Regions from separate parts of the Candidatus Pelagibacter bacterium nBUS_27 genome, predicted to be linked through region 2. Evidence: riboswitches for the same ligand, from Rfam matches in the RefSeq annotation. Region 2 holds a riboswitch; the other holds the start of a gene.
The links. A riboswitch is a leader RNA that binds a small molecule or an ion and turns the genes downstream of it on or off. The one in region 2 is predicted to bind glycine.

Region 1: it holds a riboswitch for glycine, as region 2 does, so the genes downstream of both, ACIJYG_RS00550 (malate synthase G) here and gcvT (glycine cleavage system aminomethyltransferase GcvT) in region 2, are expected to answer to the same signal.

The regions. Positions count from the first base shown of each region.
Region 1 covers NZ_CP172845.1:103,265-106,692, reverse strand. Annotated here, with positions in the region: gene secA (preprotein translocase subunit SecA) at 1-21, shown strand, start outside; gene ACIJYG_RS00555 (acetyl-CoA carboxylase carboxyltransferase subunit alpha) at 24-1,121, opposite strand; glycine riboswitch at 1,225-1,313, shown strand; gene ACIJYG_RS00550 (malate synthase G) at 1,393-3,428, shown strand, end outside.
Region 2 covers NZ_CP172845.1:919,975-923,402, reverse strand. Annotated here, with positions in the region: gene ACIJYG_RS04985 (biotin-dependent carboxyltransferase family protein) at 1-798, shown strand, start outside; gene ACIJYG_RS04980 (DMT family transporter) at 798-1,676, shown strand; glycine riboswitch at 1,700-1,789, shown strand; gene gcvT (glycine cleavage system aminomethyltransferase GcvT) at 1,867-2,973, shown strand; gene gcvH (glycine cleavage system protein GcvH) at 2,970-3,350, shown strand; gene gcvP (aminomethyl-transferring glycine dehydrogenase) at 3,351-3,428, shown strand, end outside.

The DNA.
Region 1 (3,428 bases), 530 kb from region 2:
CATTGCTGTGGTGCTTTATAAATTTAGAAAAGACTAAAAACAGCGAACAATAAAACTAAACCTGCAATTATTGATCCAATTAAAACTTTTTTTGATTTCAAAATTTTATCAAAATGATTATTTTTAATTGTTAGAGTGCTTAAATCTTCAGAGTTACTGATAAATCCTTGATTTCGTCCAATTTTTAAAAACTTATTTTTTCTTTCATTCATTATTTCTTCTGACGATAAATCTTTAAAATAGTTTAGATTTTTTGATATAGAATCTCTTAAACTTTCTAACATTTGATCTCTATCTCTATGAGCACCACCTAGTGGCTCAGGAATAATTTCATCAATAACTTTTAATTCTAATAAATCTTTTGATGAAAGTTTCATTGCTTTTGCAGCATCAAGCATTTTTTTGGGATCTCTCCATAAAATAGTTGCACACCCTTCTGGAGAAATTACAGAATAAATAGCATTTTCTAACATTATTACTTTATTAGATGATGCTAATGCTATTGCTCCTCCAGATCCACCTTCTCCGATAATAATTGCTAAAGTTGGAACACTTAGTTCCATGCAACATTCGATTGATTTAGCAATAGCTTCTGCCTGACCTCTTTCTTCAGCTCCTACACCCGGATAAGCTCCTGGTGTGTCTATAAATGATATTATTGGAATGTTAAATTTATTTGCTAAATTCATTAATCGAATTGTTTTACGATAACCTTCGGGTCTCATCATTCCAAAATTTCTTTCAATTCTATTTTCTAAATTTTCACCTTTTTCTTGACCTATTACTAAAACTGAAGTGCCATTAAATTTAGCAAATCCAGTTAAAACAGATTTGTCCTCACCATAAAAACGGTCTCCCGATAAAGAAATGAAATCATCGAACAAATTATCAATGAAAAACTTTGATTTCGGTCTATCCTCATGGCGAGCAACCATCGTGGTTTGCCAGGGATCAAGGTTGGAATAGATATCTTTTAATTTTTTATCTAGCTCGGCTTGTGTGCTAGATATTTTTTGAGTATCCACTTCTGAAAGACCGTCTTGATTGAACGGATCTTTTAATTTCTCTATCTCAGATTCTAAATTTTTAATTTCAGTTTCAAAATTAAGATAATTTTTCATTAATTGTTTATAATAGAAACTTAAATTATAAAAAAGGCAATAAAATGTAAATTAAAACTAATTTTTAACATTATTAATTGACTTAAAATATTTAAACGATACAAATTTCTAATCGGGAGAGACTATCGATATTTTAGCGCCGAAGGAGCAACCACCCCGGAAACTCTCAGGCAAAAGGACCGATCAAAGCATAACACTCTGGAAAGAGATTAATTTCCGCCGAAGGAGCAAAACTCTCAGGCAAAAATACAGATGGGGTAACAAAAGTGCTATGCCAGATAAATATATAAACATTCATGCTCTCAAAGTTTCAGAAAGTTTGTTAAATTTTGTTAATGAAGAGCTATTACCAGATACAGGTATTTCATCTGATAAATTTTGGTTAGGGTTTGAGAAAACTGTTAATGAACTTGAGCCTCAAAATAGAGAATTAATTAACTTTAGAGAAACTCTGCAAAAAAAAATTGATGATTGGCATATTAAAAATAAAGGTAACGAAATTAAACTAGATGAATATAAAAAGTTTTTATATGAGATTGGATATTTAAAAAAAGAAGGAGAAGATTTTTCAATAGAAACTGAAAATGTGGATGAAGAAATAACAAAAATAGCAGGACCACAACTAGTCGTACCAATTATGAATGCACGTTATGCTCTTAATGCAGCAAATGCAAGATGGATGAGTTTGTACGATAGCCTATATGGAACTGATGTTATAGAACAATCTGAAGATAGTGTATCTGAGAGGTATGACCCTTTAAGAGGAGAAATGGTTATCAAATATTCAAGAGATTTTTTAGATAAGCATTTTCCACTTAAAAATCTTAGCTGGCACAAAATTACGAGTATTGCTATTAAAGAAGGTAAGTTAAAAACTCTAAAGGGTGCTGATATATTTGATCTAGCTGAAGAACAAAAATTTATTGGTCATAGAGGTGAAGCTGATAATCCTTCGGCAATTATATTAAAAAACAATAACTTACATATTGAAATTTTAAGAGATCCAAGAGCTTTTAGTGCTCAACAAGATCATGCTGGGATTAGTGATATAATTTTAGAAGCTGCTGTCTCAACAATTTGTGATAACGAAGACAGTGTGGCTGCAGTAGATGCTGAAGATAAAGTTGTTTGCTATAGAAACTGGCTAGGTTTGATGAAGGGTAATCTTAAAACACAATTTGAAAAAGATGGTAAATTGTTCGAAAGAAAACTGAATCCAAACAGAAGTTATATTTCAAAAGATGGAAAAGGACTAAAATTGCATGGAAGAAGTTTATTATTGGTTAGAAATGTTGGTCATTTAATGACTAACCCTTCAATAATTTTAAGCAATGGTAACGAGGTGCCCGAAGGTATTATGGATGCATTTATTACTGTGACTGCAGCAATTCATGATTTAAAAAATAAAACAAATTCAAGAACAGGATCTATTTATATAGTTAAACCTAAAATGCATGGTCCAGATGAAACTGAATTTACAGATTTAATTTTTTTGAAAGTTGAGGAAGTATTGGGTTTAAAAAAATACACTTGTAAAATAGGAATTATGGATGAAGAGAGAAGAACATCATCAAATTTAAAGGAATGTATAAGAACTCTAAAAAATAGAGTTTTCTTTATTAATACTGGGTTTTTAGACAGAACAGGTGATGAAATGCATACTTCAATGGAGGCTGGACCAATGATCAAGAAAGGAGATATGAAATCTTCTAAATGGATTTTGGCATATGAAAATAACAACGTTGATGTTGGGCTAAAATGTGGCTTATCAGGAAAGGCTCAAATTGGAAAAGGAATGTGGGCAATGCCTGATAAAATGAGAGATATGATGGAGCAAAAAACAGGGCACTTAAAAGCAGGAGCTAATTGTGCCTGGGTTCCTTCTCCAACGGCAGCTGCCTTACATTCATTACATTATCACGAAATCAATATCTTTGATGAACAAAAAAATATTAAAAAAAGAGAAAAAGCAAAATTAGATGATCTTTTAACAGTTCCTGTTGCAAACAGACCAAATTGGTCAGTTGAAGAAATAAATAGTGAAATATCAAACTCTGCACAAACATTACTTGGTTATGTAGTTAGATGGATTGATCAAGGTGTAGGATGTTCTAAAGTTCCAGATATAAACAACATTGGGCTGATGGAAGATAGAGCAACACTTAGAATATCTTCACAACATATTGCTAACTGGATACATCATGGAATTACTACTAAAATTCAGGTTACTGAAATTATGAAAGAAATGGCCAAAATAGTGGACAAACAAAATGAAAAAGATTCTGCTCACACACGAAGTGGAAGAAC
Region 2 (3,428 bases):
AATAAATTAGACTTACCAGTTATCGAGTTTGCATATCAAGGTCCTTTATTAAAGTATAGCGGAGACAATATTACCATAGCTGTGGCTGGAGATGTAATTTTTAAAATAAGAAAAAAGGATAACGAAATAGAGGCTAATTGTTATGAAAATTATCTAATAGAAAATGGAGATGAGATTGATATTCTATCAACCAACAAATCTGTTTATGGCTATTTGGCTGTTAGTGGGGAGTTTGATTTAAAATTACAATGGGGTAGCTGCTCAATAAATACAAAAGCCAACATTGGTTCTAACGAGGGTAAAAAATTAGAGAATAATCAAAAATTAATCATTTCAAAGATAAGTACAAATCAACAAAAAAATAAAACTAATTATTTAAACTCAAAAGTAGAAAATATAAGAGTTATAAAAGGAACTAATTTCGATTATTTTTCTGAAGAAGGAAAAAAAAATTTTTTTGAAAAAGAATTTACAGTTTCAAAATTATCTGATCGAATGGGTATGAGATTAAATGGCCCTGAAATAGAAAACATTGTTAATACAAATATTAAATCTGAAGGTTTGTTGAAGGGGGTAATACAAGTTCCAGCAGATGGTAATCCAATTATAATGCTATCAGACCATGGAACGATAGGGGGTTATCCAAAAATAGGAGTTGTTGCTAGTGTTGATTATGACAGATTGGTTCAAATATCGCCTGGGTCAAAAATAAAATTTAAAGAAATAGAATTATCTGATGCAGAAACTTTGTTTAAGTTGTATGAAATGGAAACTCAAAATTTAATTTCACAAATCTAATGAATATAATTACAAAATTACCAGGACCTTTATTAGTATTTTTAGGTGCTTGCTGTTTAAGTTTTGGTGGACTTATAGTTAAGTCATTTGAAGGTTCAACTTTATGGCAAATTTTATTCTGGAGATCCTTATTTTTTTCTCTGACAGTTCTAGCTTTTTTAATAATCAGTTATAAGAAGAAAACTTTTAAAGCATTTAAAGATTCTGGTTTACCAGGGTTTATTGGTGGAATTATTTTATCTTTTGGTTTCTGTGGATATGTATTTGCAATGTATAACACGACGGTTGCTAATACGAATTTCATTATATCTCTTCAAATTTTATTTCTCGCAATATTTGGTTATTTTTTTCTCAAGGAAAAAATTTCTGCAATTACGTTAACATCAATTATTTTAGCAATATCAGGCGTTTTGTTGATGGTGGGAAATTCATTAACACCAGGTGAGCTTTCAGGAAATCTTGCAGCATTTACAATGCCTATCACCTTTGCAGTTTTAATTATTATTGTGAGAAAATTTCCAACAGTTGATATGGTGCCAGCACAATTTATAGCAGGTATATGTTCATGCTTTATTGGTTTTTTACTTTCAACAAAAATAATGATTTCACCGCATGATATTTTTCTTGGTTTTCTAGGTGGCTGTTTTCAAGTTGGATTAGGATTTATATTTATTACAACTGGAGCAAGAACTACACCTTCAGCCATGGTCGGAATAATAATGTTATCTGAGTCTGTTTTGGGACCAATTTGGGCCTTTATATTTGTTAGTGAAAGACCATCTATGTTTGGGTTGATAGGAGGAGCTATAATTATTTTTGCTGTATTGGTTCAATTTTACTCACTATTAAGTGCGCGTAAAAAAAGTATTTCTCATTGACCATCTGTAAATAGTTGATAAGTTGATCATTAACGGGAGAGATTACAAATTTTGTAACACCGAAGGAGCAACCACCCAGGAAACTCTCAGGTATAAAGGACCGTAACATATTAACTCTGGAAAGAGATTAAATTCTCGCCGAAGGAGCAAAACTCTCAGGCAAATATACAGATGGGTAAAACGAGTTAGTATGGAAATAAAAAAAACATCTTTAAACAAACTTCATCAAGACAACAAAGCTAAGTTTGTAGAATTTGCAGGCTATGAAATGCCAATACAATACAGCAAAGGTATTGTTGAAGAGCATAAATTTACAAGAACACACTCAGGCATTTTTGATGTTTCGCATATGGGGCAATTGTTTATTTATGGTGATGATAGTCTAACCGCGGATCTAGAAAAAATTTTTCCGCTTAATTTAAAAGACTTAAAAGTAAATTCATCAAAATATAGTTTTTTAATGAATGAAAATGCTGGAATTTATGATGATTTGATTATTACAAAAATAGATGGTGGTTATTTAATAATATTAAATGCTGCTTGCAAGGATAATGACTTTAAAATTATATCTAAATTACTTAACGATAAATATAGGATGAATTTAGAAGAAAATAGATCTTTAATAGCAATACAAGGACCTAAGTCTGTAGAGATTTTAGATTTAATTCTTAATGGAGCAAAAGACCTAAATTTTATGACAGGAAATTGGTTTTATTACAAAGATCAAAAATTATTTGTAACTAGATCAGGTTATACTGGTGAAGATGGCTTTGAAGTATCTATCCCCAATGATTTTGCCGAAGAGTTTACAAAAAAATTACTTGAAAATGGAGCTCAGCTTATAGGACTTGGCGCTAGAGATACATTGAGATTAGAGGCTGGACTGTGTTTATATGGTCATGAATTAGGTTTGGATAAAACTCCAATCGAAGCCAATCTTAAATGGGCAATATCTAAAGAAAGAATAACAAATGGTGGGTTTATAGGTTCAGATAAAATTATAAATCAAATTAATGAGGGTACTCCGCAAATTAGAGTTGGCATTAAACCAGAAGGAAGATTAATTGCGAGGGAGAAAACAAAAATTTTCAATGAAGATGAGCTGGTTGTTGGTGAGGTAACTAGTGGTACCTTTGGACCAAGCTTGAATGGACCAGTTGCAATGGGTTATGTTGAAAAAGAATTTTCTCAAAAAGATACAAAAGTTTTTCTTGAGGTAAGAGGAAAAAAATATCCAGCAAATATTTGTGGATTACCATTTTATAAAAAAAGTTATGTGAAAGGAGCAGCTAAATGAGTGAAGTTAAATATTCTAAAGAACATGAGTGGATAAAAATAGAAGGTGATGTTGGCACAATAGGTATTACCCAACATGCAACTGAAATGTTGGGAGATATTGTATTTGTAGAATTACCTGACGTAGGTACTTCTGTTGAAAAAGATGGAAATGCCGGAGTAGTAGAATCAACTAAAGCTGCAAGCGATGTTTACACACCTATATCAGGTGAAGTAATGGAAAATAATCAATCAATAGTTGACGATCCTGGTAAAATTAATTCAGATCCAGAAAATGAAGCTTGGTTTTTCAAATTAAAAATTAAAGATAAAAATGAACTAGATAGTTTAATGAACAAAGATGAATATGACAAATTTGCAAAAGAAAGTGGTAGTTAAATGTTAAAAAATGCTCAAAAAGATTTTATTCAAAGACACATCGGCCCCTCTACTGAAGAGCAAAATATTATGCTTAAA